Regions from separate parts of the Companilactobacillus ginsenosidimutans genome, predicted to be linked through region 2. Evidence: a T-box and tRNA genes for the amino acid it is inferred to sense, from the RefSeq annotation. Region 2 holds a T-box; the other holds one or more tRNA genes.
The links. A T-box is a leader RNA that pairs with one kind of tRNA and senses whether it is charged. The one in region 2 lies ahead of asnS (asparagine--tRNA ligase), so its partner is inferred to be a tRNA-Asn.
Positions count from the first base shown of each region.

Region 1 (15,447 bases), 980 kb from region 2:
ATCAAAGAGGTTTAGTGCATGGAGCAAACGTGCAGCACGTGGACGTGAACAATTCTTTGATAAGAAGAATACAGATAGAATAAGTTCATTTTCAATGGGAGCTATATTAACTAGTGTATTGTCTGTCATAATGGCAGGTATTGGAATGGTTACTTATTCGGATAAGTGGATATTATTAGTCTGTGTACTTCTGATTGGATTAGTATTTTCATGGACCACCTATTTTCAAGTTAAAAAGAGGATATCAGTATACACAGAAAAAGGTGAGATACTAGCTAATGAATTACGTGGATTTAAACAAATGCTGAAGGATATCGATGATATCAAATTGGCAGACGTAGGAGATTTAATCCTTTGGGAACAAATTCTTCCCTATGCAGTTGCGTTTGGAGTTTCAGACAAAGTCATAAAAGCACTGAAGGTTGAATTTAGTGATCAAGTGCTCAACGATCCAAGCTTCGTTTATTATTACTGGGCAGTTGCTGGATTGTCCAACAATTTTGATTTTACTTCTTCAATTTCTAGTGCAATTAATGCCGGAAATGGCTCCAATTCTAGTATAGGTGGTAGTTCTGGAGGATTTTCTGGTGGAAGTTCAGGTGGATTTGGAGGAGGTTCCGGTGGTGGAGCCTTTTAGAGAACATGAAACAAACAAAATGTTAACTTTTTCTTATCGTCTTAATACTTTTTTAATTGCGATTAAAAAAGTTATAAAGAAACAAGTTTGTAACCCCAATGTTATATTGAATTGGTATTATATTCACTGGAACGAAAAAGGGAATTGACGAGAAGGGTCCTCACAGTGTGTGAGGATCTTTTTTTTTGACTAAAATATTGATATATCAGCGTTTATAAATCATCAAAAGACACCATATATAGAATATTCAAAATATTTATATACAACATATAGTTCTGAGTGGTAAGATATTAGCTATTGATTTTTTTGGACCAGATGGAGGAATATAATGATGATCGTATTAAGTGGCACAATTGGTGCTGGTAAAAGTACGTTAGCAACAATTTTGTCAGAACATTTAGGAACAGAGGCTTTTTATGAACAAGTAGATGATAATCCAGTTTTGCCATTGTTCTATAAAGACCCTAAGCAATATGCTTTCCTACTACAAATTTACTTTTTAAATAAACGTTTTGAATCAATTAAAAAAGCTTTGGCTGATGATAATAACGTGTTAGACCGTTCAATTTATGAAGATGCTTTGTTCTTCCACATGAACGCCGACATGGGTCGTGCAACACAACAAGAAGTGAAGGTCTATGACGAGCTTCTTGATAATATGATGCAAGAACTTCCATATGCAGCCGCTAAAAAAGCACCAGACTTGTTAATTCATATTGATATCTCATATGACACAATGATCAAGCGCATTGAGAAACGTGGACGTGACTATGAACAGCCAGAACAGGATCCAACTTTGGTTGATTATTATCACAATTTACTTGGTCGTTATGATGACTGGTATGATGAATATGATTACAGTCCAAAAATGAAAATTAATGGTGATCAATTGGATTATGTTGAAAACAAGGACGATTTACAAATTGTTTTAAATCAAATTGATACTAAATTAAATGAACGTGATTTATTGCCTAAGTTGTAAAATTATTATCCTGTAATATCCGAGTGGATGTTACAGGATTTTTTTGTATGGTGGACAGTATTACATTTTTGTAAGTTGCTTATCAGTGTCAAAAAAGTTAACATTATTAATTGGCAGTTTGCACTGGTAACCTGTCCTAACAAAACAGTGAAAGGATTTTTTTATTATGCGCAATTTAAAAGTAAGAGATATTACTAGATTAGCAATTGTAGCTGCATTATATGTAGCTTTGACATTGGCACCCGGATTATCGGCTTTCGCCTATGGAGCAATACAATTTAGAGTATCTGAAATATTAATGTTATTGGTTTTCTTCAATCCTAAATATAGTTGGTCATTGATAATTGGATGTTTTATTACTAACATTTTTAGCAGTCAACTAGGGTTACCAGATTTAATATTTGGAACAATGGCAACTGCAATTTCTTGTTTACTAATCGTTTTGATTTCTAACAAGATGAAACTAATTTGGTTAGTGCCAGTATTTTGTGCTGTTGTAAATGGCCTTATTGTTGGAGCAGAATTGTTCTATGTCATTCATGTACCATTCTGGTTAACAGTGGGAACCGTAGCAATTGGTGAATTTGCGGTAGTTGCAGTAGGAACTGTTGTATTTTACTTCCTTATGAATAACCGTAATTTTGTTAGAATAATCAAATAACGCCTGGATTGGGAGAAATCAATCTCCCTTTTTTGTTATAATCTTCAATATAAAGTTATGAGGAGATGCTGTTTATGAATATCGGAATATTTACCGATACTTATTTCCCTCAAGTTAGTGGTGTTGCCACTTCAATTCAAACCTTAAAAAACGATCTAGAACGAAAGGGTCATTCAGTGTATATTTTTACAACTACTGATCCTAGTGTTTCTAAAACAACTATTGAGCCTAATATTTTTCGATTAGGTAGTGTACCATTCATTTCCTTTACTGATAGAAGAATTGCCATTAGAGGGATGTTTCATGCTGTTGATCTAGCTAAGGAATTAAAACTTGATATAATTCATACCCAAACTGAATTTTCATTGGGTCTAATTGGAAAATTTGTCGCAAAACAATTAAAAATACCGTTCGTACATACTTATCACACCATGTATGAGGATTATTTGCATTATGTACTAAATGGCCATTTACTCAAGCCATATCACGTAAAGCAAATGTCTCGTATGTTTATTAATAATGCATCAGGTGTGGTAGCGCCAAGTAAGCAAGTTAAAGCAACTTTGGATAGATATAAAATTGAAGCGCCAATCTCAATTATTCCAACAGGTGTTGATTTGTCTGAATACACTAAACCAGTGGATTCAACAATTGTTCGTGAAAAATTGGGCATTGCTGAAGACCAGCCAGTAATTTTAATGTTAAGTCGTATAGCGTTGGAGAAAAAAATTGATCATGTATTAAGATCAATGCCGGAATTAATTAAATACAATCCTAAATTAATGCTTGTGATTGTTGGTGGTGGTCCAGACATGGATGAATTAGTCCAGATGTCAAAAGACTTGCATATTACAGATAATGTTATTTTCACTGGTGAAGTTGAGCATGACAAGATTTCGCCTTATTATCACATGGCAAATATATTTGTTTCTTCGAGTGATACTGAATCACAAGGTTTAACTTATATTGAAGCAATCGCATCTGGATTAAAGATTGTTGTTAGAAGTGCACCATACACGGATCAGCTATTAACAGATCCGTCTGTGGGTGTGACATTTAATCAAGATGATCAACTGATTCCTAAGATAATTGCCTACTTAGATCATCCAAACTCGTTTGATGATAGGGATGCTAGACAGAGAATTCTTTACAACATTTCTTCAGATAAGTTTGGTGATTCTGTACTTAGTTTTTACCACAGCGCTCAAGAGTATTTTGTTCGAGAAAAATTGTCGAACTCATCAATAGATCCAGAGGAGTATTCGAATGATTAAAATCACCATGTTTTCAACTGCTGATAAAGTGGCAGGACAGGGTGTTGGTAGTGCTTATATTGAGTTAGTGAACTTATTGAAGAGTCGCTTCAGTAAGGATTTTGATATTAAAATTAACAAGTATTCTCGTGCTGATTTAAGTCATTATCACACTATTAATCCAACATTTTATTTATCAACATTTTCAAAGAAGCGTGGTCGAAAAATTGGCTACGTACATTTCTTGCCCGAAACTTTAGAGGGGAGCATCAAACTTCCTAAGTTATTCAGAAATATCTTTTATAAATATGTGATTAGCTTTTATAAGAGGATGGATCAGATTGTTGTAGTTAATCCAACTTTTATTGATAAGTTAGTCGCACATGGGTTAAAACGCGAAAAAATTAAATATATTCCTAATTTCGTCTCAACTGAGACTTTTTATGAGAAGTCAGACGAAGAGAAATCTGCTTTCAGAAAGAAAATGAACATTCCTGAAGACAAGTTTGTTGTTTTCGGGGATGGACAGGTTCAAGAACGTAAGGGAATTGACGACTTTTACAAATTAGCACAAGAAAACCCAGACATTCAATTTATTTGGGCAGGTGGATTTTCATTTGGCAAGATAACTGACGGGTATGATCGTTATAAAAAGATGTTGGAAGATGCACCTGAAAATATGAAATTCACAGGTATTGTTGATAGAAATGATTTAGTGAACTACTATAACATTTGTGATATTTTCTTGTTGCCATCTTATGATGAACTATTTCCAATGTCAGTTTTAGAAGCATTTAGTTGTGGAGCCCCTGTATTACTTCGTAATCTCGAACTCTATCAAGCAATTATTGACGGATATTATGAACCAGCGGAAAATAGAGCCGAAATGAGTGACTTCATTAACCGGGCTAATAATAATCGTGGAATTTTGGCTGATTTTAAAAAGAAATCTAAAGAAGCTTCAAGTTACTATTCTCCAGATCACTTAAGTGAGATTTGGTATAAGTTTTATAATGACCAATACAAAATATATAAACAGGATAAATGATGAGTAGAAAAAACATTTTTGCATTGTTAGTAATGTTGGGCCTTGGTGCCGGTATTTTTTGGTGGGAAGCTAAAGATATCAATTTTGAATCACTAGTTAATATTTTTAAAGGGCTCAACTTTTTTTGGTTAGTTATTGCTTTTGTATCCATGTTACTTTCATATGCCGTGGAAGCTTGGGTGCTGCACACATTACTAAAGAAAAAAGAAGACCGTAAGTTTGGCTGGTGGGAAATGTATCGTATTCCACTCATCCAGGCTTTATTCAATGCAATTACTCCGTTTTCTTCGGGTGGTCAGCCTGCACAATTAGTTGGTTTGATGCAATCAAAAATTGATGGAGGAAGAGCTAGTTCCGTTTTGCTAATGAAGTTTGTCATCTATCAAGGGATGGTGCTAATCAATTTCGTAGTTGCAATGTTAGTTAGCTTTCAGAGCGTTGCAAGACATTTTGGCGGACTAGCCTTGCTAATTTTATTTGGATTAGTAATACACGTAGTAACCATTTCTTTCTTGTTAATGATTATGTACTATTACAACTTCACTAAGAGAATGGTTCAAGTTGTCTTAAAACCAGTATTATTTTTCCTTAAAGATGAAAAACGTGATAAAATTTTAGAGTCAGCTGACCGTAGTATTGATAGTTTCTACAATGAAAGTCTGGTATTAAAAAAAGAACGTAAGAAAGTAATTAAGGCAGCGGTATTAACAGTGTTGCAGCTCTTTTTATACTATTTCGTTGTTTACTTCGTACTGTTGGCTCTAAACGTTCATCATATTAATTTACTTGATGTAATTGTTATGCAAATTATGATTGTGATGATTACATCCATTTTTCCAGTTCCAGGTGGTACTGGTGGGGCAGAAGTTAGTTTTAAAGCCTTATTTGCAGGCTTTATTCCATCAGCTTCCGGATTGATTTTAGCTATGTTTTTGTGGAGATTTATTACATACTTCTTTGGTATGTTCTTGGGGATGATTGGGGTTTCGAAGAAGCCCAACTTAAATAAAAATAAAGCATAATGCTAAAGTAAGATTATGGAGCGAAAACACATGAAGCGTATTATCAAAGGTTTCTCAAATTTTTTAAATACTAGATTGGGTTTTGTCATCTTAGCAGTAGTTCTATATACTATCAAAACAGTTTATGCATATACCACGAAATTCAACCTTGGTGTCAAGGGATCACTTCAAACGTTTTTAATGGTGATTAATCCTATTCCGGTTATGCTACTGTTATTTGGTTTGGCACTGTATATGAAGGGTAGAAAATCGTATATTTTCTTATTGATTATAGATTTTCTAGACTCTGTTTGGCTATTCTCAAACATCTTGTATTATCGTGAATTCTCAGACTTTTTAACAATGATACTTATCAAAGGTTCTGGATCGGTTTCGAACAACCTTGGTAAGAGTATTGCAGGAATTGTTCAACCAACTGACTTTTTAGTATTTATTGATGTCCTTATTTTAATATTATTATTGGCATTTAAGGTAATCAGGATGGATGTTAAACGACTTAAGTGGCGTATTCCAATTTTGATTACATCATTAGCAGTATTGCTATTTGGAGCTAATTTAACTTTGGCAGAAAGTGATCGTTCAGGATTGCTTACTAGAACTTTCGATAATAACTACATTGTTAAGTATTTAGGTCTAAACGCATTTAATGTATACGATGTCGTGAAAACTACAAAGACAAGTGCTGTTAAGGCACAATCAAAGAGTTCAGATTTAGATTCGATTCAAAAGTATATGAAAGACAATTACGCTGCGCCCAATGTGGAATACTCCGGTGTAGCAAAAGGCAAGAATGTCTTCATAATCCACTTGGAAAGTTTTCAACAATATTTAATTGATTATAAGTGGGATGATCAGGAAGTTACTCCTAACTTAAATAAGATATACCACCAGAATGATACCCTTAGTTTCGACAATTTCTTTAACCAAGTTGGACAGGGTAAAACTGCTGATGCTGAGTTGATGCTTGAAAACTCGTTATTTGGTTTACCTCAAGGTGCGGCAATGGTTACCGACGGAACAACAAATACATTCCAAGCTGCTCCTGCAATTATGGATCAACAGGGATACACAACAGCATCGTTCCATGGGGATGTTCCAAGTTTCTGGAATCGTGATAACACATATAAGTCATGGGGTTATGATTACTTCTTTAGTTCCAACTACTATAAGCAAAAGAAGAGCTATAACGTCGGTTATGGTATGAAGGATAAAATTTTCCTTAGAGACTCTGCTCAATATATTCAACAATTACCACAACCGTTCTATGCAAAACTCATTACAGTTACTAACCATTATCCATATTCACTGGATAAGAAGAACCAAAGTATTAGTAAGACGGATACAGGGGACAGCACTGTAAATGGTTATGTTCAAACTGCACGTTATTTGGATCAATCAATTGGTGAGTTTATGGATTGGCTTAAAGCCACTGGACTCGATAAAACTAGTATGGTTGTGTTCTACGGCGATCACTATGGTATTTCTGATAACCATAAAAAAGCTATGTCTAAGATTACTGGAATCAAGAATTTCAATGATTTTGATAATGCACAGTATCAGCGTGTACCATTCATGATTCATATGGATGGATTAAAGGGTGGTGTGAACCATACTTATGGTGGAGAAATAGATGTTCTACCTACATTATTGAATTTGCTTGGAGTCAATGATAAAAACATGATTCAATTTGGTAGTGACTTACTATCACCACAACACTCGCAAATAGTCGCATTTAGAAATGGAGATTTTGTATCTCCAGATGTAACTAAGGTGGGAAGTACGTATTACAATACTAAGAATGGTAAAGTAGATAAAAGTCTTTCTGCGACTCAGAAGGCACAAATGTCTAACAGAGTGACAACCGAACTATCTCTATCTGATCGTGTTATCAATGGTGATTTGTTAAGGTTCTATAAACCAGAAGGATTCGCTACTGTTGATAAGAAGGATTACTCTTATAAGAAGAGTACTGCTTTAAAAGAATTGAAAAAGGCACGTACCAAGAATGGTACAAGCATATTAGCCCAGAATGACAATAAGTCGTTAATGAATCTATATCAAACAGATGCACCAGAACTCAAATAGATAAAAGGGTAATGAAGATTAACTTCATTACCCTTTTTATGTATAATGAGTACTACTTTCATGAAAGAAGAAAGACTTATCTCAATGAAAATTACTTAGTTTGTTTTGAAATTGGCTAATATCAAATAAGCAAAATGGCGTTTTAACGCGATTAAATAGGAATGTCGAACTATAAAAACAGCGAAGTGAAAATAAATTGAAAAATATGTAAAAAAACACTTGCATGCATGGAAGTGAATTGGTAAGATATTATTTGTTGTTGCGAGACATGAACAACATCAAGGCTATCAAGCGAAAGCGAGATAGCTAAATAATAATTATAAAAAAGTTGTTGACTTATGGTTATCAGCTTGGTATAATTATAAAGTTACTCGATAGGAAATATTCTTAGCAAGTAAACGAGTTGAGATATTAATTAATCAAAATAATTGTTGACATGAAGTTGATAATTAGATATGATAATTAAGTTGCTTATCGAAGTAACAATTCATATAAATCACAATGATTTATATGAAACAAAAGTTAAATTAATCCTTGACATTAGATTGTCAGATTGATAAACTAATATAGCACTGGTGAGCGTAAGCGCTTACTAGAGTGATAGACCTTTGAAAACTGAACAAAGTTTTAACGCTAATTGTGTAGGCCTTATTATATAAGGTCAAAGAAACAATTATAACGAAGTCAGTTCGTTAGTAATAATAATTAATAACAAATGAGTCACAAACAATCAAAATATGAGAGTTTGATCCTGGCTCAGGATGAACGCTGGCGGCGTGCCTAATACATGCAAGTCGAGCGAACTCTGGTAAATGAATGAAGGTGCTTGCACCTGATTGATTTTACATTTGAGTGAGCGGCGGATGGGTGAGTAACACGTGGGTAACCTGCCCTAAAGTGGGGGATAACATCTGGAAACAGGTGCTAATACCGCATAACAACAATTTCCACATGGTTATTGTTTGAAAGATGGTTCTGCTATCGCTTTAGGATGGACCCGCGGCGTATTAGTTAGTTGGTGAGGTAACGGCTCACCAAGACGATGATACGTAGCCGACCTGAGAGGGTAATCGGTCACATTGGGACTGAGACACGGCCCAAACTCCTACGGGAGGCAGCAGTAGGGAATCTTCCACAATGGACGAAAGTCTGATGGAGCAACGCCGCGTGAGTGAAGAAGGTTTTCGGATCGTAAAACTCTGTTGTTGAAGAAGAACATGCGTGAGAGTAACTGTTCATGTATTGACGGTATTCAACCAGAAAGCCACGGCTAACTACGTGCCAGCAGCCGCGGTAATACGTAGGTGGCAAGCGTTATCCGGATTTATTGGGCGTAAAGCGAGTGCAGGCGGTTTATTAGGTCTGATGTGAAAGCCCTCGGCTCAACCGAGGAAGTGCATCGGAAACCGGTAAACTTGAGTGCAGAAGAGGAGAGTGGAACTCCATGTGTAGCGGTGGAATGCGTAGATATATGGAAGAACACCAGTGGCGAAGGCGGCTCTCTGGTCTGTAACTGACGCTGAGGCTCGAAAGCGTGGGTAGCAAACAGGATTAGATACCCTGGTAGTCCACGCCGTAAACGATGAGTGCTAAGTGTTGGAGGGTTTCCGCCCTTCAGTGCTGCAGCTAACGCATTAAGCACTCCGCCTGGGGAGTACGACCGCAAGGTTGAAACTCAAAGGAATTGACGGGGGCCCGCACAAGCGGTGGAGCATGTGGTTTAATTCGAAGCAACGCGAAGAACCTTACCAGGTCTTGACATATCTTGAAACACTAAGAGATTAGTTTTTCCCTTCGGGGACAAGAATACAGGTGGTGCATGGTTGTCGTCAGCTCGTGTCGTGAGATGTTGGGTTAAGTCCCGCAACGAGCGCAACCCTTATTATCAGTTGCCAGCATTAAGTTGGGCACTCTGGTGAGACTGCCGGTGACAAACCGGAGGAAGGTGGGGACGACGTCAAATCATCATGCCCCTTATGACCTGGGCTACACACGTGCTACAATGGTCGGTACAACGTGTTGCGAACTCGCGAGGGCAAGCAAATCACTTAAAACCGATCTCAGTTCGGATTGTAGGCTGCAACTCGCCTACATGAAGCTGGAATCGCTAGTAATCGCGGATCAGCATGCCGCGGTGAATACGTTCCCGGGCCTTGTACACACCGCCCGTCACACCATGAGAGTTTGTAACACCCAAAGCCGGTGGGGTAACCTTTTAGGAGCTAGCCGTCTAAGGTGGGACAAATGATTAGGGTGAAGTCGTAACAAGGTAGCCGTAGGAGAACCTGCGGCTGGATCACCTCCTTTCTAAGGATAGGTACTTAGGTACCACGGAATACACAAGTTAAAACTTTGTTTAGTTTTGAGAGGTCTACTCTCACTCGTACCTTGAAAACTGGATATTAAGAAATAATGAATTAAAGAAACACCGAAAACTGCGGGCGGAAGCAATTCCGCCAAAAAAGAAATAAGAATTACCTTTGTAATTTAGGTTAAGTTATAAAGGGCGCACGGTGGATGCCTAGGCACTAGGAGCCGAAGAAGGACGTAACTAACGACGATACGCCACGGGGAGATGTAAGTAATCTATGATCCGTGGATTTCCGAATGGGGGAACCCAATCATCGTAATGGATGATTACTTAAAAGTGAATACATAGCTTTTAAGAGGAAGACGCAATGAACTGAAACATCTAAGTAGTTGCAGGAATATAAAGAAAAATCGATTCCCTGAGTAGCGGCGAGCGAAACGGGAACAGCCCAAACCAGAGAGCTTGCTCTTTGGGGTTGTAGGACAGTCGACATGAGAAAAAAGGAAAAGATAGCAGAATCAGTTGGAAAGCTGAGCCAAAGAGAGTGAAAGCCTCGTAAGCGAAATCGGATCCACTCTAGACTGTATCCTGAGTACGGCGGGACACGAGAAACCCCGTCGGAATCTGGGAGGACCATCTCCCAAGGCTAAATACTCCCTAGTGACCGATAGTGAACCAGTACCGTGAGGGAAAGGTGAAAAGAACCCCGGAAGGGGAGTGAAATAGATCCTGAAACCGTGTGCCTACAAGTAGTCAAAGCCCGTTAATGGGTGATGGCGTGCCTTTTGTAGAATGAACCGGCGAGTTACGTTTGCATGCAAGGTTAAGTAGAAGATACGGAGCCGTAGCGAAAGCGAGTCTGAATAGGGCGACTAAGTATGTAGATGTAGACCCGAAACCAAGTGACCTACCCATGTCCAGGTTGAAGATGCGGTAAAACGCATTGGAGGACCGAACCCATGTATGTTGAAAAATGCTGGGATGAGGTGTGGGTAGCGGTGAAATTCCAAACGAACTTGGAGATAGCTGGTTCTCTCCGAAATAGCTTTAGGGTTAGCCTCGGGGAAAAGGATCGTGGAGGTAGAGCACTGTTTGGACTAGGGGCCCGTCTTGGGTTACTGAATTCAGATAAACTCCGAATGCCATAGATCTATACCCGGGAGTCAGACGGTGAGTGATAAGATCCATCGTCGAAAGGGAAACAGCCCAGATCACCAGTTAAGGTCCCAAAATTCATGCTAAGTGGAAAAGGATGTGGAAATGCACAGACAACTAGGATGTTGGCTTAGAAGCAGCCATTCATTCAAAGAGTGCGTAATAGCTCACTAGTCGAGTGATTCTGCGCCGAAAATGTACCGGGGCTAAGCATGATACCGAAACTGTGGATGTATCGTAAGATACGTGGTAGGAGAGCGTTGTAAGAGCATTGAAGCTGTACCGTGAGGAGCAGTGGAGTTCTTAGAAGTGAGAATGCCGGTATGAGTAGCGAAAGATCAGTGAGAATCTGATCGGCCGAAAGACTAAGGTTTCCTGGGGAAGGCTCGTCCTCCCAGGGTTAGTCGGGACCTAAGATGAGACCGAGAGGTGTAATCGATGGAAAACAGGTTGAGATTCCTGTACTAGTTTATTTTGTTTGAACGATGGAAGGACGCAGGAGGATGATGTGTGCACACAGCTGGAAAAGTGTGTTCAAGCAACAAGTCTTGATACGAGTCAAATGCTTGTAACTATAAGGACAAGTTGTGATGAGGAGCGAAATTTAAGTAGCGAAGCACAGTAACTCACACTGCCGAGAAAAGTTTCTAGTTAGAAATAAACTACCCGTACCGCAAACCGACACAGGTAGTCGAGGAGAGAATCCTAAGGTCAGCGAGTGAACTCTCGTTAAGGAACTCGGCAAAATGACCCCGTAACTTCGGGAGAAGGGGTGCTGGTGCAACAGCCAGCCGCAGTGAATAGGCCCAAACAACTGTTTATCAAAAACACAGGTCTATGCTAAATCGTAAGATGACGTATATGGGCTGACGCCTGCCCGGTGCTGGAAGGTTAAGAGGATCAGTTAGCATTTATGCGAAGCTGAGAATTGAAGCCCCAGTAAACGGCGGCCGTAACTATAACGGTCCTAAGGTAGCGAAATTCCTTGTCGGGTAAGTTCCGACCCGCACGAAAGGCGTAATGATTTGGGCACTGTCTCAACGAGAGACTCGGTGAAATTATAATACCCGTGAAGATGCGGGTTACCCGCGACAGGACGGAAAGACCCCATGGAGCTTTACTGTAGCTTGATATTGAGTTTTTGTGTGACATGTACAGGATAGGTAGGAGCCGTAGAGATCGGAACGCTAGTTTCGATGGAGGCATTGGTGGGATACTACCCTTGTTATATGAAAACTCTAACCTACGCCGATAATCGCGGCGAGGGACAGTGTCTGGTGGGCAGTTTGACTGGGGCGGTCGCCTCCTAAAAAGTAACGGAGGCGCTCAAAGGTTCTCTCAGAATGGTTGGAAATCATTCGTAGAGTGTAAACGTATAAGAGAGCTTGACTGCGAGACTGACAAGTCGAGCAGGGACGAAAGTCGGAGTTAGTGATCCGGTGGTACCGAATGGAAGGGCCATCGCTCAACGGATAAAAGCTACCCTGGGGATAACAGGCTTATCTCCCCCAAGAGTTCACATCGACGGGGAGGTTTGGCACCTCGATGTCGGCTCATCGCATCCTGGGGCTGTAGTCGGTCCCAAGGGTTGGGCTGTTCGCCCATTAAAGCGGTACGCGAGCTGGGTTCAGAACGTCGTGAGACAGTTCGGTCCCTATCCGTCGCGGGCGTAGGAAATTTGAGAGGAGCTGTCCTTAGTACGAGAGGACCGGGATGGACATACCTCTGGTGTACCAGTTGTTCTGCCAAGAGCATCGCTGGGTAGCTACGTATGGACGGGATAAACGCTGAAAGCATCTAAGTGTGAAGCCCCCCTCAAGATGAGATTTCCCATTCCGTTAAGGAAGTAAGATCCGTTAAAGAATATGACGTAGATAGGCTGCGGGTGGAAGAGTAGTGATACTTGGAGCTGAGCAGTACTAATAGATCGAGGACTTAACCGCGTCACGTAGTTTGAAGTGTGAAGAATTCATTATGATTAATATCTAGTTTTGAAGGTACGAGGAAACGAAGTGTGGTGGCGATAGCAAGAAGGATACACCTGTTCCCATGCCGAACACAGAAGTTAAGCTTCTTAACGCCGAAAGTAGTTGGTGGGAAACTGCCCGCGAGGATAGGTAGTTGCCACGCTTTGTTTTTTATTCCGGTTTAGCTCAGTTGGTAGAGCACCTGACTGTTAATCAGGTTGTCGTCAGTTCGAGTCTGACAACCGGAGTTTTTTTTTGCCCTGGAGAATTGTCCGAGTGGTTGAAGGAGCATGATTGGAAATCATGTATACGGGTATTGCCTGTATCAAGGGTTCAAATCCCTTATTCTCCGCTTAGTAGTATACATTATACTGGATTATTCATTCCAATATTATTGAAGTCATACAGTAAAGTTGCTGTATGACTTTTTTTTGTTACCAGAAATCTCAAAAGCTTTTGATTAGTTTCTTCGAGACATAAAAAAACACCGTCAAATTAATGACAGTGTTAGATTATTTTACAATTTCACTTACAAAATCTTGATACAAACTTTCTTCACCAGTTGACTTAATATCAAATTTATTTAAATTCAAACTGTGTAGATCAGCTTCATCAATATCTAGTGTATGAGTAAATGTAGCATTTCCAATTAGGTGAATATCACTTTGTTCCTTTGTATTACCAAGTGTTATATGTGTTTTAACCATTCCACCTGGATTATAAACTGAGATATCGTCACTTTCAGTGAATTTATCTTTGTGTAGCAACGCAAAGGCTAAACTTGTTGCAGACATTCCTGTACCGCAGGCATTAGTAAAGCCAACACCACGTTCATATGTTTGAACAAACAGCTCATTGTCGCCTCTAATTTCTGCAAAGCTTACGTTAACACCTTCAGGGAAATATTCATTGGGTGAGTTGAGTGTCTTACCTAATATACCAAGTTCTTTTTCATTAATATGTCCGACAAAGCTTATCAAGTGTGGATTTGGAACTGCAATTGATGTAAAAGTTTGTCCCATGATGAATTCTGGTACTTCTTCGTTAATCATTTCATTCATACCTTTGTATGAGAAAGGTAAGTCTTTAGCTTCAAATGAGATTGGTTTTATTTGAACGCTAAAGGCGGGGACCCCGATGGCTAAATCTGCAGATTTTTTAACGTCTAAATTTGCTTCTAATGTTTCAATTTTAAAAGAGGGTTCATTGTATTTTTCTGATAGATAGCGACTAACAGTTCTTAAACCATTCCCACACATCTTTGCTTCTGAACCGTCTGCATTGATGACTCTCATTTGAGCTAACGCTTCTGAGTTAGTTGATGTATTAACGACTAGAACACCGTCGGCACCATCTAAAATACCATTTTCTGGGTTGCAAAGCTGTATTCCCAATTGACTTAACTCTGTATCAGTCAATTGTGTATCAAGTTGCGTTTGATCTAGGATAAAAAATTGGTTCTCTGAACCATGAACTTTGAGTAATTGGACCATTTATTCCACCTCGTCATCATTATTAAAGAAAGTATCATAAATATGACGAACCGCTCTGTCAGCATCCTTCATTCGAGTTCCAATCATTATTGAAATTCGTGAAGCACCTTGGTTAATCATATGAATAGCGATGTTGTTTTGAGTTAGCGAATCAATGATTTTACCCATTGTGTCCACTGTGTGGGCAATTCCTTCACCAACGACCATAATAATTGCGTAATCATCTATCCATTCCATATAATCCGGATTAAGCGATTCTTTAATATCGTTACATAAATTCTTTATTGTTGTCTTAGATAATTTACTCCTATCGAAGATAATTGTTAAGTCATCAATACCGGAGGGCATATGTTCATATGAAATTCCGTAGCGATAAAATATTTTTAGAAGTTGTAATGTGAATCCTACTTCCTTATTTAATAGGTATCTGTGCAAATATAAGGCTGAAAAACGTTTTGAACTTGCGATACCTGTGATGGGATTTGCAGGATTGAATAAAAATTGTTCTGGAACAATCAGAGTACCAGGGGCACTTGGGTTATTAGTGTTTTTAACATTAACAGGAACTTGTCCTTGAACGGCAGGAATAATTGCTTCATCCTGGAAAACGGAGAATCCGGCGTACGATAATTCTCGCATTTCTCGATATGACATTTTTTGAATCGCAGCTGGGTCTTTAACAACATGGTTATTAGCAACATAAATTGCATCCACATCGGTAAAGTTTTCATAGAGATCAGCTTTAAATCCACGGCTTAAGATAGCTCCAGTAATATCTGAACCACCACGTGTAAATGTGTAAATAGAGCCATCTTCACTGTATCCGAAGAATC
Region 1 covers NZ_CP012034.1:814,468-829,914, reverse strand. The annotation lists gene ABM34_RS04255 (DUF2207 domain-containing protein) at 1-637, shown strand, start outside; gene ABM34_RS04250 (deoxynucleoside kinase) at 969-1,619, shown strand; gene ABM34_RS04245 (QueT transporter family protein) at 1,786-2,280, shown strand; gene ABM34_RS04240 (glycosyltransferase family 4 protein) at 2,355-3,554, shown strand; gene ABM34_RS04235 (glycosyltransferase family 4 protein) at 3,547-4,581, shown strand; gene ABM34_RS04230 (lysylphosphatidylglycerol synthase transmembrane domain-containing protein) at 4,581-5,603, shown strand; gene ABM34_RS04225 (LTA synthase family protein) at 5,634-7,688, shown strand; rRNA gene ABM34_RS04220 (16S ribosomal RNA) at 8,422-9,995, shown strand; rRNA gene ABM34_RS04215 (23S ribosomal RNA) at 10,179-13,097, shown strand; rRNA gene rrf (5S ribosomal RNA) at 13,168-13,284, shown strand; tRNA gene ABM34_RS04205 (tRNA-Asn) at 13,297-13,369, shown strand; tRNA gene ABM34_RS04200 (tRNA-Ser) at 13,384-13,473, shown strand; gene dapF (diaminopimelate epimerase) at 13,634-14,614, opposite strand; gene ABM34_RS04190 (aspartate kinase) at 14,615-15,447, opposite strand, start outside.
Region 1: it encodes a tRNA-Asn, which carries the amino acid that the T-box ahead of asnS (asparagine--tRNA ligase) is inferred to sense. The anticodon was not compared.

Region 2 (15,447 bases):
GTTGTTGATTTTTGTATTTGTAGTTTGGGATGCAGGATTAGGTTTAATACTATTAAGGTCAAGGTTCCTACTAGAAATGAGATGAAGGCTGCTTTTACTGAGGAATTTAGGACTACTCCTAAATGTCCATTGATGGCTGTCTGGGAGGCTCCTAACATTCCTGCTACTATTCCTAACGTTCTCCAGATCCAGAGTCCTTGTGACTTTGGTTCGTCGATGTTTTGTTTGTGGAATTTACGGATTATGGTGTCCATTCCCACGATAAAAATTACTCCTAGGATTACTAAGATTGCTCCGAAGGTTCTTGTGATTGTGAGGGATGCTTGTTTTGATTGGAATAATCCGAAGTTATCTATTACTAGTCCCATGATTATTTGGCCTAATATGGGAAAAATTACCGTCTGTACGCTTCCTAATTTGGGAAACAGTAAGATGTTAGAGGTTAGGTAAATTACGCCTAGGAAGCCTCCTATCCAAATCCATATGGGCTGACTACTAAATAAGTTTGATGAAAAAAATATTGTGTGATTAATAAATAACGTTATTAATGCTAAAAAAATTGTTCCCAAAGCAAACGATGTTAATGATGCTAAAAATGGTGATCCTAATGACACTTTTAGTCTTGCGTTGATGCTGGTTTGCATGGGTAGACCAATTCCGATTATTACGCCAATAATTACTGCTAACATTTTTTCACCTCAATATGTTCAAGTGATTTCAGTATAGCGCAAAAAAAAGACCTCTTGTCGAGGTCTTTTTCTAGTTATCCATACGGATTATTTCGGGATCCTTGGTTACATAATCTCCAACGTGTGCTAAAAATTCTTGGAAATGTGCTGTGCCATTATGTGATTCAACGGCTGCGGCATCCTTCCAGTGTTCGATGATTTCGTATTCATCATCTGTTCCGAGTTTTTTGAAGTGTCCGTAATCTAGGTTACCAGCTTCTGCTAGTGAACCTTGGACTAATTTATCGATAAATGCTTCGTATTCTGATTCTTTTCCTGGTTTAACTGACAAGCTTACGTTAATAACTTTCATGCCACACACTCCTCATTTTAATTGTTAAGTCTAGTATATCGCTTTAATCGTTAATTTTCTCACTAACTTCACGACGTTTTTTCAGAGCGGTTTTTCCATAATATACACCGTAGCAAATTGCGATGAACGGAATCATGTAGAACAGGGCACTACGCTGATTTGGATCGAAGACGATGAGGAAACATGACAGTAAACTCATAATAAAAGCTGCCCATGGCACGACTGGATACCAAGGAGTTTTAAATTTTAATTCGGAAACCTTATGTCCAGACTTAATGAATTGTTTACGAAAATTGATTTCTGACAAGGCAATTGCCATCCAGACGATAACAACTGCTAATCCGGAGATTGATACTAGTACCAAGTAGACAGTCGAAGCTGCTACAACACTGGAAACAAGTGCTAGAATTCCTCCGACCATGCTGACGCATAAAGCTATCATAGGCACATCGTGCGAATTAGTTTTAGCATATTTAAGTGGAATCATGCCTTCATGTGCCAAGGACCATAGCATTCTTGTTGAGGCGTATAGTCCGGAGTTTGCTGCCGACAAGATTGCTGTTAAGACGACGAAGTTCATTAAATCCCCAGCGAAGGGCAGGCCAATACTCTTGAAGACGAGAACAAATGGACTTTGGTTAACACCAGCTTTTTGCCAAGGAATTAAGGCTGACATGACAACGATACTTCCTATAAAGAAGATGACCAATCGGATCAAGGTTGTATGAATTGCACGAGGCAAATTCTTAGCTGGGTCTTTAGTTTCTCCAGCAGTGATACCTATCAGTTCTGTTCCGGAAAAGGCAAAGTTAACTGTTAACATTGTCGTGAAGACGGCATTGAATCCATTGGGAAATAGTCCATCTTTATACAAGTTGGTGAACATTGGAGCATGAGAATAACCTTTAATGTGGATGACTCCGAAGATTGCTAGGAAACCAACTATTATGAAAAGGACAATCGCGATAACTTTTATACTTGAGAACCAGAACTCTGTTTCGGCGAAGAATCTGACTGAAAGAGCGTTTGAAATGAAGATGACTGCCATAAAAGCAGCACTCCAAATCCATGTGGGTGAGTGTGGGAACCATTGTTGCATGATTAATCCAGCAGCAGTGAACTCAGACCCCAAAGCAACGGTCCAAGTTAGCCAATATAAGATAGCTACTGTAAAACCAGTTCCGGGTCCGATGAATTTATCGGCGTAAACGTGGAATGAACCAGTTTCAGGCATGGCAACTGATAATTCACCTAGACATAACATGACTAAATAAACCACGATTGCTCCAATCCCATATGCGAGGATAGTTCCAATTGGTCCTGCCTCGTGGATTGTGTAACCTGAGCTTAGAAAAAGACCAGTACCAATAACTCCACCAAGAGAGATCATTAGCAGGTGGCGAGATTCCATATTTCGTTTTAGTTTAATATGTTCATTGTTTTCATTTTCCACTTACATTCACCCTACTTGAAATTTTAAAATTAAAATACTATTAAAAAAAGTTAATAATGTTTACAATATACTTCATAAAGATTTATCGCAAGACAACATTTTAGACGGAGGAGCGGTGAAAGTGACTGATTTAATTTCAGAAAACCTACAAAATAAAACCGGTTTAGTAATTGATGGTGCCATGGCAACTGAACTAGAGAAGCGTGGAGTTGATACAAACAATGATTTATGGTCAGCGACAGCTTTGATTGAAAATCCAGAAGCTATCACAGCTGTTCATAAAAGTTATTTTCAAGCTGGTGCAGACATTGCTATTACAAATACGTACCAAGCTAACATTTCAGAATTCATGAAAATGGGTATGACCAAAAAAGAAGGTCAAGATCTGATAATCAAGGCCGTTAAATTGGCAAATAAGGCAAGAGTCGATTATTTCCGTTTACTACACAAAGAGGATAGGGATGTTAGAGCTGCCCACCCACTAATTGCAGGAAGTGTTGGGCCTTATGGAGCCTATCTGGCAGATGGAAGTGAATATCGAGGAGATTATCAACTTTCAGAAAAAGAGTATTTCGACTTCCATAGATCAAGAATGCAGCTATTAGATAAGGCAGGAGTGGACCTGTTTGCTTTTGAGACACAACCAAACTTTGACGAAACAAAAGCCTTAGCGCATATGTTGAAACTAGATTTTCCAGATCAACACGCATGGATGAGCTTTAGCATCAAGGATCCAGAAACACTCTGTGATGGAACACCGTTACAACAAGCAATTAAGTACTTCAATATTTTTGACCAAATTTCAGCTATTGGGGTAAACTGCACCACATTAGAAAACATCGAACCAGCAATCAAAAATATTCGTGCAGTAACTAAGAAACCAATCGTAGTATATCCAAACAATGGAGATATCTATAATCCAGAAACAAAAACTTGGAAGGCAAATAGACAAGCAGAAACATTTACCGACCTAACACCAAAGTGGCTAGATGCAGGTGCTCAACTAATCGGGGGTGCTGTCGAACAACACCCGAAGACATACAACAAGTAGCAAACTATATCAATAAGTAACCCAATATATAGTGTTTAGACCATACGTTCCCACAATATGTTCCACATGAAACATTGTTAGCAAACTAATCATATAAAACAATCAATATCGCAATATATCATATTTGAAGTATCGATATTTTTCATAATCCAGTATGATTAAAACATAGCGTTATCGATGGTCAGGGGTATTTGCTATCAAACTCTCTCTTCTTTTTTTATTACGAAATATTCCAACTTGACCTAAAACACCCATAAAACAAGGGGTGTTTTTTTATACCATGAATTTGATCCTCAATGACCCGCGGATTAATTACGAAGTAATTAGACGTACTAGTTATGAATGTATTTCTAAACAAACAGAAGAGTAGAGAAAAACATCATCAAGAGTAGAATTTGAACCTAAGTTTCTTGAACTTCATTGAGGCTAAGGTGAGATGTTAATACAAAGAAAATCAGACTAATAAAATAATATTCAACAAAACTAAAGTGAGCAGCCACCCCACACAAAAAGAAGATGTATTGACCAGATATAGCCCGGAGGGCAGGTTCCGCGGGGGCCCAAGCCGTGGCGTTTTCCTTTGCTTGCCAAAGGGCAAGCTTAGTAAAAAACCGAGTTTTGAGATTTTCGTGCACTTCGAAAAGCTCAAAATCGTGTTCACAGCGACCACGGCCCCCGCGGAACCTGACCGCAGGGAGGCAGTGAACCCACTCAACAAAACAACCAAAACAAACACTTGCCTTAGACCACACTCGAAGGTCTACCCTAAAAACAGATAAAAAATAAAAATAATTACCAATCTGGTCTATACAACGCAAACAGCATAGCACCAACAAAAATTCACAAATAAAATGTGAAAAAGTCCAATCTGCCTAATAAATTTCTAATAATTCATTTGACAAATGTAAGCGTTTGAGTTGAAATAATTGTAAAAATAAACTGTTAAGTTACAATGAAAGCGTGACTCAAACACAATTATTATTTTTATTTTTTTAAGATTTAGGAGGAATTAGAATGGCTTACAAAACAGTTAATCCATATAACAATGAGCTTGTGAAATCATACCCTGATGCTACATCCGAGGAGATTGAAAAGGCATTAAGTACGGGACACGCATTATATAAACAATGGCGAGATGAACCAATTGCTGACCGTGCGAAAATTTTGCATAAGATTGCCGACCTCTTGAGAAAAAATGAAGATGAATTGGCAAAGATTGCCACGATTGATATGGGTAAACTTTTGAATGAATCAAAAGGTGAAGTTGAATTGTGTGCTATTATCGCTGACTATTATGCTGACAACGGTGAAGACTTATTGAAACCAACACCAATTTCTACTCAAGCAACTGGTGCTGCTGAAATTCTCCACCAATCAACTGGTGTTTTGATGATGGTTGAACCTTGGAATTTCCCTTATTACCAAATCATGCGTGTGTTTGCACCCAACTTTATCGTTGGTAATCCAATGATTTTGAAACATGCTTCAAATACACCTGGATCAGCTGCAGCTTTTGAAAAGATTGTTAAAGAATCTGGTGCCCCAGATGGTAGTTTGACAAACTTGTTCGCTAGCTACGATCAAGTTAGTGACATCATTGCAGACCAACGTGTTCAAGGTGTTGCACTAACTGGATCAAAACGTGGTGGCCAATCAGTCGCTGCTGTTGCTGGACAAAATTTGAAAAAGAATTCGATGGAATTGGGTGGTTCAGATGCCTTTGTTGTGCTATCTGATGCCGACTTAGATACTGCTGTTGACCTTGCTTGGAGAGTTCGTATCTACAACAATGGTCAAGTATGTACTTCAAACAAGAGATTTATCGTCGCTGATAATTTGTACGATGAATTCTTGGCTAAGTTAAAAGATGCTTTTGCTAAGTTGAAACCAGGCGATCCTATGGATCCTTCAACTACATATGCACCTATGAACTCAGCTCGTGCCAAGGCTAAACTACAAGGTCAAATCGATAAGGCTATTGAGGGCGGCGCAAAAGTTGCCTTCGGAAACGGGCCAGTAGACTTACCTGGTCAGTTTATTCAACCAACGATTTTGACAGATATTTCTAAAGATAACCCTGAATTCTACGACGAATTATTCGGACCAGTTGCTCAAGTATTCAAGGTGGGTAGCGACCAAGAAGCTATTGACCTTGCTAACGACTCTGAGCTTGGCTTGGGTGGTATCGTACTTTCAGGCGACCCTGCACATGGTAGAGCCGTTGCTGCCAAGATTGAAACAGGTATGGTCTTCGTAAACTCATTCCTAGTATCATTGCCAGAGCTTCCATTCGGTGGTGTTAAGGGATCAGGTTACGGCCGTGAAATGAGTCAATTAGGACTCAATGCCTTCGTAAATGACAAGCTTGTCGTAACATCACAGACACCTGACTGGGGAAATCCAGCTGGTGGACTTGCCGTCTTTGGCGGTAAATAATATAAGTAAGCATAATTTATTACTAAACTCGAAATCTGAATGGATTTCGAGTTTTTTTGATTTTATCAAGCTTTATGATGTATCCTTGATGTGAAATGTTAGCAAGCGAAGGGAAGTGTCATTATGGAGATCGACGAATTAATCGATGTACTCTACCGGTTGAAGTTGGCGGACTTGAATATGAGTGAGATGTTCAAATCTCAAACGAACTCTAATTTAACGCGATATGCGATGCTGCTGTACTTGAAGCATGGTGGAGAAATGACACAGACTCACATTCAGAACAAGTTGGAGATCAACAGTTCTGCTATCACTCGCCACTTGAAGAACCTTGAAGAAGAGGGCTTTGTAACACGTGTTCGTAACCCTCAGAATAATCGTGAGGTTATGGTAAATATCACTTCAGCGGCCGAAGGGGAAATTGCTAGTTGTAGCAAAACCCCCGCTGCAAAAAAATTTTTAAAGCTAGTATCTCAAGAATTTACTCCAGCTGAGATTGTTGAACTATCACAATTATTGCAGCGTTTGAGTGATTTAGAACTTAAGTGAGTCTCTACAAAGAGGCTCTATTTTTTTAAAATTGTTTGTGAACATATTTACAAGCAAACGCTTACGTGTTAAGGTTGACCTGTTAACAGTTGACACGTCAATTGAAATATTTGATTAGATAAAATTTTGGGAGATGTAATTATGGATGCTACAAAGAATTTAGTTAACAATGATTTCGCTGATATTATGTTGAACCGTCACTCATATAGAAAATTCAAGAGTGATGTAAAGATTTCTCGAGAAGAGATCTCAGAAATGCTTGAGGAAGCTACTACAGCCCCTTCAGCATGTAACCTTCAATCATGGCACTTTGTTGTTTGTGACAACGCTGAAGGTAAGGAAAAAGCTCATTCAGTTATGATGCCATTCAACTACCCACAGACTGATTCAAGTTCAGTTGTCATTTTCATTTTAGGTGACACACAATCACATTATAAGTATCGTGATGTTTGGAACAAGGCTTGTGACAATGGACAAATCACACCTGAAGAACGTGACAAGGTATTCAAGACATTCTTGCCATTATATGAACATGCTGATCGCCAATTCTTGGAAAAGGATGCAACTATTGATGGTGGTATTATCGCCATGCAATTGATGTTAATCGCCCGTGCCCACGGATACGAAGCAAACCCAATGTCAGGTTACAATTTTGATCAAGTAGCACCAACATTCGGTTTAGACGGTGAGCGTTTTATCCCCGTTACAGCCATTGCTATTGGTAAACCAGATGGTGACTATACTAAGTCTGTACGTTATCCAGTTAATGAAATCACAGACTTTATGTAAAAATTTAGATGGAAAAAGGACGAGATTTTCTCGTCCTTTTTTATTTGGAAAATTTTGCTGAATGTCTATTCTGCATTAAAACCGGGTTTTGAATATATTCAGAATAAATTTTGTAAAACTCATCTAAATCGTTAATGACCTTCATATTTTTGAAATAAGGATCCATATCTTGTACGGATTTGAAAGTTGGTGAATTGGTCTTTAACATGTGTGCTCCGAAATAGTTTGGCATTCCAGCTATTCGGTTGAACAGATCTTTTTTATAGTCTTCAGTAACGTCTAGCCTGTCACTGGATTTGTGGTACGCATACTCAATACCATTATAATCAAATAAAATAATTAAATGAAAGTACATAATTTCCTCCTAGTTAAGTTGTTCGTGTTCATGGCGACTATGTTCCGAATAATTTTGAATCATGTCTTGCGTGTCCCATATTTGCAATTCCCAAGGGAAATGCTTGTTTGAATCTTGAAAGTAGCAGTGTATTGCATGATAGTTTCCATCGTTTCTGTAATAGAACTTATAAAGAATTGAAGATTCCTTTAACCGGTCAAGCAGGTCAAAAATGTCATTATAATCTGGTTCGATGTTGTCTAGTATTATACGAGCGGCAAAAAAATCGTTCAATGTTTTTGATACATATTTGTGTTTGAAAAGATTATGCCTCAATTTACGATTTATCGATTCCCATTTTTTTATTCTGTATCTGAAGTTATATAAAGACTCATATTTTGAAAGTACGTTATTATCTGAACCGAAATAATCTCCCAGATCAGTTAAATATGTTGGCAATGTATGATTGGAAAAATTATCGTCAGATAATGCTTCGTCAATAGTTAGCTTTCTCAAGTTATATATTCCGTCAACAGTTGCATAATAGGACTTTGTAAATTTTAAATATTCATCTTCTAAATCTAAAACCAATTGTTCGATTGTTAATAGTGAGTCATTCAAATGAACTAGCTCCTTCACGTAATTTAATTCGTTAGAATAAATTACGCAAAAACGTCTCAAGTTCTTCCAATAGAATGAGTGTAAATCGTTATATATATTTGGATAATATGCCTATCAATTTACTTGCTAGTCATCAAGATACTTTCTCTTACTTAATTTTTCAAACGTAGAATCAAACTTATCTACGTATTGAAGATAATATTTAAAAAATTCATCCTCACTTTCAATAGGAATTATATTTGTAAGTATTGATCCATAACTTGAACTGAGTGAAATGTTGGACTGTCCGTAGTTAAGTCATGCAATCCGACAGGCTTTCTGTTTTCCACTTGTGAAATTTTATCAAACAGTGATTTTTCGACAGCATCAATATCTGATTGTTTTAAACTCGAAGCATGGTATGCATAAGACTGTTTATCTACATCAATTAATACAATAAAATGCATATATTTTTTCGTCGTTATCAGTCCAATCTTAATGTGCCAAGTATAACAGATATATGTAACGACGTTATGTCAGTGCTGAACGAATTTGAAAAAAACGACTAACAATCTCAGATTGTTAGTCGCCTATTTTTAGTAGTTATTCTTTTTTATATAATCACGTGCCCAAGCTAACATTTTTTCGTCTTCTTCAGCATCTTGTGATGTTAAAATTTTTGGACCATCGTCAGTAATAGCAAGTGTATGCTCGTATTGAGCTGACCAGCTACCATCGGCTGAAACGTAATAGATCCAAGGGTCGTTGACGTCTTTAACTTCACGGTCAGCAATTTCCCATGTTCCTTCGTTGATCATTGGTTCGATGGTAATTGTCATTCCAGCTTTAAGACGTAGTCCCTTGCCTTTTTGACCATAGTGCATAACGTCAGGTTTTTCGTGCATTGTTGGCTGGATTCCATGACCAATTAGGTCACGAACATCGCCATAATCATGTTTGTTTTCTGTGAAGTCTTGGATGGCGAAACCGATGTCACCTAAGCGATTGCCAACGACACTTTGGGCAATTCCTAGGTACAATGACTTTTTAGTAACATCCATCAAGTCTTTTGTTTGTTGACTAGGAGTTCCAACAGCGTAACTCCAGCAAGAATCACTTTCGTAACCATCTTTGTTAACAGTCATATCGACTTTAACGATATCGCCGTCTTTAAGGATTAAATTACGACGTGGAGTACCATGAGCCACTTCATCGTTAACATCGACGCAGGTGGCATATTTATAGCCCTCAAAGCCTTTTTCTGAAGGAGTTGCTCCATGTTCAAGAATATAGTCATTAGCAAAAACTTCAATATCGTATGCTGTCAAACCAGGTTTGATCATGTCGCGAAGTCCCAAGTGAACTCCTGCCAAAACTTTACCAGATTCACGCATACCTTTAATTTCTCGTTCTGATTTTAATGTAATCATAAATAATTGTTTTCCTTCCTAACATAATAATTGTAAACCAAAAAATTGTTATGACAATGGTTTGGTTTATACTTTGAATACAAAATGAGGTGGTGATTGCTTTGAATGATTCAGAATTATTTGCATATCGAATATTCAAACATGGATTGGTGAGTCAGGTGTCTGACATTTTAACCCCATTTACCAGAATAATAGGGATTCAGGCACAAAATCAGCGCGCTGCTGAATTAAATGTGGCACTACAAACCGGTAGTACAATGGAGAAATTGAATAATCTTTATGATTCTGACAAAATTGTGAGAGCTTGGGGACAAAGATGGACGGTCCACTTATTTACCCATGATGACTGGCAGTTGGTGATTAACGCCCGACAAAATGAAAAACTTCCTAATATGTACTTTCGCGGCATTCCTAATGAAATTCATGAAGCGGTTAGTTACATTTCTTCCGTTTTAGAAGACCAAAAAGAGCTAACTCGTGGTGAGTATCAGAAATCAATGATGAGTAAGTTTGACTGGTACAAGGATTGTCCCCACAATACTGATTACACAATTTTTCAAATATTAACAGCTCAAGGAAAGTTGGCCAGCAATCCTCATCATTCACAACAAGGAATGCCATTAATATACCAAGCTGATTTTGTTCGACAGGATCAACTGACTGCCACGACCGAGTTGATTAAGCGATATATTCATGGCTTTGGACCAGCCTCAATCAATGATTTTGTCAAATGGTCTGGGATAAGGATCTCTAATGTAAGACCAGCTTGGGAGAAAGTTGAATCTGAATTTTGTCCTATATTGTGGCGTGACCAAACTTTGTGGATGGATCAAAAGATTGATTCTACTACTTTTGCTGAGATAGAAGAAATGGTTTCTGCTAAAACTGTTATTGCCGCAGGTTTTTGCTCACTAATGACTGGTTATCTGGATAAAAGTTGGTTTGTTGATCCGGATATTCAAAAGAAGATGTGGTCAGTTAATGGGCTTCTCAAAGCACCAATTATTGCGCACGGTAAAGTCGCAGGCAAGTGGAATTACAATTTGACTAATAAAAAGATTAAATTTGAAGTCGAAAAATGGAGCCAATTTAACAGTCGCCAACTGGAACAAAATTTTCATAAGATTGCAAAATTTTTAAATCGAGAATATGACGGTTGTACGGTCATATAATATATTACGGTTTTTTCTTCGGAATCTTCGCAATTATGATACAATTCAAATATAAATATATTTATATTTTTGGGGGAATTTCAATGAAAAAACTAATCTGGTTTGTAGGGATGTTATCGATCGTGCTTCTTGCAGGTTGCTCAAATAACAACTCAAATAGTAGTAATGATAGTGCAACTAAGACTACTAAAACTGAAGAAGCCACTGCGTATCAAAAATTGAGCAGCAATGCTCAAAAGAGTATCAAGTTTAAAGTTATCAAGGGTGAAGAGAACAGCAATAAGAATTATTCTCTTTCTTTGAAGATTCAAAATAAGGGTAACAAGGCTGTTAAATTTGATAAATCTAAATTTATGCTTACGGTTGATGGGGTTAAGAAATTTAGTTCATCAGCCGATGGCAACGTGACAGTTAAAGCAGGAAATTATCTTACCGTTGATGACTTGTTTGAAAATGTTTCTGCTGAAAAATTGGACGGAGTTAAAGTTCAAATTGCATACTTGAATAAGGATGATGTTGTTGCTAGTCCTAAGTTAGAGACCAGTTCAGATAATGACACTGACAGTAATTCTGATGATAGTGCAGCTACTACTCAGGATTCAAATAGTGATCAAAATTCGGGACAAGATAATAGTTCTGCTAATGCTGCTCCTGATACTTCTAATCGTCGTATTGCGGACACTAATGCTGCCGCAGATAGATTTAGAAGAGCACATGGTGACTGGACTGCAGATGATATACAAGCAACTGATAATGGTAGTGGATATACTATTACTGTTAATGGTGAATCTGGTGGTACTGTTGGTTATAACGGTGATGCTACTGATCAGGACGGTAATTACAGTTCTCAAGCAGATGAAGATCGAATTAATAACAGTGGTTATTAATTTTTAACAGTCATTGTTGGTTAATTCTAACCCCGTCGAAATCGACGGGGTTAGAATCCGAACATTAATACAAAAAAAGAGACCTTTCGGTCTCTTTTTGTTTTGGATTTATTTTGTTTGGGGTTCACTGCCATCGGTCGAATACGTTTGCCCCATTTATAGCGGAAACGCGCAAAATCACACTGAGACCTACTGCATAAGTCGTCCAGAGCTGCGGGGGCGTTACGCGCCCCACTCTGCTATGGCCGTCTTATGCTCCGGTCTCAAGGGCGTGTGATTTTGCGCTCTGTTTTTTAAAACTCTGCATTACCTGGTGTTCTAGGGTAAGCAATCACATCTCGAATGTTCTTCATACCTGTTAGGTACATAACAAGTCTTTCGAATCCGATTCCGAAGCCTGAGTGGACTGTGCCGCCGTATTTACGGAGTTCTAGATACCACTTGTATTCGTCTTCGTTTAGTTTCAAGTCTTTGATTTTTTGTTCTAGTAAATCTAGTCTTTCTTCACGTTGTGATCCACCGATTAATTCTCCAATTTCGGGAACTAACAAGTCGGCTGCGGCTACTGTTTTGCCGTCGTCGTTGGCACGCATGTAGAAAGCTTTGATGTCTTTTGGATAGTTTGTTAGGAAAACAGGTTTCTTGAATACTTTTTCACTCAAGTAACGTTCGTGTTCTGATTCAAGATCAAGTCCCCAGCTAACTGGTACGTCGAAGTCTACATCAGCTTTTTCAAGTAAATCGATAGCCTCTGTATATGTAACTTCGGCGAATTTTTCTGAAACAGTGTTTGATAGACGTTCGATTAAGTGTTCATCGATGTTGTCGTTCAAGAATTGAATTTCTTCTTTGGCATTGTCGAACACGTATTGAACAACATATTTAAGCAACTCTTCAGAAACATTGATCTCATCTTGCATGTCAGCAAAAGCCATTTCGGGCTCGATCATCCAGAATTCGGAAGCGTGACGTCCAGTATGAGAGTTCTCTGCTCTAAAAGTTGGTCCAAATGTGTAGACGTTTCTAAGGGCTAGGGCGAATGCCTCAACTTCAAGCTGACCAGAAACAGTCAAGTTCGTTTCCTTTTTGAAAAAGTCTTCGTTGTAGTCGACTGCGCCTTCCTCGTTCTTTGGCACGTTGTTTAAATCCAAAGTTGTCACTTGGAACATCTCACCCGCACCTTCAGCATCTGAGCTGGTAATGATTGGTGTGTGAATGTAGTTGAAACCGTTATGTTGCAAGTATTCGTGGACGGCAAAAGCTGCTAGTGAACGAATTCTGAAAATTGAATAGAATGTGTTTGTTCTTGGACGCAGGTGAGCGATTGTTCTCAAATATTCATAAGTGTGAGCTTTCTTTTGTAAAGGATAGTCGCTGTCTGAAGCGCCTAATTCTTTAACAGAAGTAGCGTGAATTTCAAATGGTTGTTGAGCACCAGGTGTCAAAGCTAGTTCACCAATAACTTCAATAGTAGTGCTAATTGGGAACTTCTTGATGTCATCAAAGTCTTCAAGGTCATTGCTGAAAACAACTTGAACATTCTTCAAGAATGAACCGTCGTTAACCTCAATAAAACCAATTTTCTTTGAACCACGAATAGTTCTGATCCAACCTTCAATGGTGATTTCTTCGCCATCTTTGAATTCTTTAGTAAATAAATCTTTTGCTAAAACTTTTTGCATAATGTATTTATTAATCTCCTAATCTTGAATTTACAATAGGAACATAATTTTAAGAAGATCACGATCTTTGTGACCGCAGGGCACAAAAATAGACCTTCCACTCCCTTGGTTAAAAGGGACGAAAGGTCTTTCCGCGGTACCACCCAAATTGTTTTCATACGAAAACATCTCTACAAGCACAAACATGCTTACTGACTATAACGTGTCAGCTCCGTCAAACCCTACTGTTAGTTCAGGCCGAAGTAAAAAGATGTTATTCGTAAATACCCGCATGTTAAGTTTGCACTGTCCTTAACTCACTGAGAATTGAGTAAATAGTACTTCTTCTTTTTAAAATCCTATGTATTAAGTTAAAAAAAGAATAGCACGTTAATTCAGTAGTTGTAAAGACCAATTTAGGATTTCGACTGTTCAAGAATCTTACCAACACTTTGGGATAAAGCTTTATCCTCTAAATTTTTCAAACGTGTGTCATTCTGTTTTAGGGATGGATCTTGCTTTATCTGGTTTTGAACAACGGAAGCAACTTCTGACTTAATAGTAGCTTGCGTTTTAGGTTCTTTTAGTACCTTACCGGTATGTTTTAACTGATCTTTAGAAAGTGCATGCCAGGATGAAGTCAGATGATACGTAATGGTTTGTGATTTTTGCTGGCCACTATTAGTGATGCCTGTAAACAAGAACTGGTAAAAAGCGCTGTTATAACGATACTTGTTATTGGAAGTTTCTTTGTAAGCATATTTTGGATGGTCGGAGAATACTTTAACAGATTTATGTTTGTTCAAAACTGTATGAACCTCTGATTCTCCAGGCTTCTTAGTAGCATATGCCAGAAACTCAGTTTTACCTTGTTTGATCTTTTCTGTAATCATAATTTGATTGCCCTTGATGTCAGTAACGGGTGCAATTTTTTCAACATGCGATGTTGTGTAAGTGCTAGTACCAAAGTGTTGAGTGGCATCTAATAAGATAAACACTTGGCATAAAAGCATGACGACTAAGGCTGAGATTCCCAGAAAATTGCGTTTTTTAAAAAGAGCCCAGGCTCCTAGAATTGCGAAGATTATTGTCAATAAAATTAACATTATGCCACCTTCTTTTCATGTGTAACACTGAGCCAAAATGCCGGTATGATACCAATTAAAGTTCCAACGGATATCCAAATGAAGGCTTGTGAGTAGGCGGTGTTCATCATTGTTGTTGTAGCAATATTTGTGCCGGTAAAACTGGCGATGACGGCAGCTAACAATGCAGTGGCAACTGACCCCCCAATGTTTTGAACCATCCGAGTTGAGACAGTTGCTTCAGGGATGAGTTTTGTTGGAACATTGCTGTAGCTGTCAGTCATGATAGGGATTATTCCACTTCTGCTCAAGCCTAACAAAAACATGACGGCAACTAACAACCAAGTTGGCGTTGACTTAGTGAAGAATGCGAAGGGGATGGTCGTCAGAAATCCGGCAATGAGAGAAATTATGACAATCCACTTAGCTCCATAATCGTCAGTCAATCTGCCGACAATAGTTCTGGTAACCAGCATGCCAAGTCCCATAGCAATTAAGTAAATCCCTGACCAGATGACTGATAGACCACGGATATTTTGCAAATATAGTGGCAAAACGAACATGACACCATTTGACATTAAACCAGTCATAAACAATAAAATTGCTGAAGCTGAAAATCTAGTGTTGTTGAATAAGGACAGTGGTACTAAAGCTTTTTTCGAATTCTTGAAAGCATAAATAATATAGAAAACTAAACAATCAATTCCAATGAAAATAGGTAATAATACATCCATTTTTCCAAAAACATCATCAGTACTAAAATTGGTAATTCCAATAACTAAACCTGAGAAAAGTCCGACTAGTAAGGCAAATCCGATGAAGTCGAACTTTTTGTCAGACTTGCTGGCATCGAATTTTGGTAGCCACATCATGACACAAAATAGCGCTGCTATGATGACGGGAATGTTGATGTAAAACAACCAGTGCCAATTTAAGAATTTGATGAGGGCACCACCAAT
Region 2 covers NZ_CP012034.1:1,791,035-1,806,481, forward strand. The annotation lists gene ABM34_RS09020 (DMT family transporter) at 1-689, opposite strand, end outside; gene ABM34_RS09025 (putative quinol monooxygenase) at 760-1,041, opposite strand; gene ABM34_RS09030 (amino acid permease) at 1,085-2,452, opposite strand; gene mmuM (homocysteine S-methyltransferase) at 2,616-3,545, shown strand; gene ABM34_RS09045 (NAD-dependent succinate-semialdehyde dehydrogenase) at 4,560-5,981, shown strand; gene ABM34_RS09050 (MarR family winged helix-turn-helix transcriptional regulator) at 6,105-6,530, shown strand; gene ABM34_RS09055 (nitroreductase family protein) at 6,672-7,319, shown strand; gene ABM34_RS09060 (hypothetical protein) at 7,360-7,674, opposite strand; gene ABM34_RS09065 (nucleotidyltransferase family protein) at 7,684-8,274, opposite strand; gene ABM34_RS09070 (hypothetical protein) at 8,508-8,720, opposite strand; gene map (type I methionyl aminopeptidase) at 8,850-9,683, opposite strand; gene ABM34_RS09080 (DNA glycosylase AlkZ-like family protein) at 9,785-10,855, shown strand; gene ABM34_RS09085 (hypothetical protein) at 10,939-11,742, shown strand; gene asnS (asparagine--tRNA ligase) at 12,036-13,424, opposite strand; T-box leader at 13,536-13,767, opposite strand; gene ABM34_RS09095 (DUF4811 domain-containing protein) at 13,820-14,509, opposite strand; gene ABM34_RS09100 (DHA2 family efflux MFS transporter permease subunit) at 14,509-15,447, opposite strand, start outside.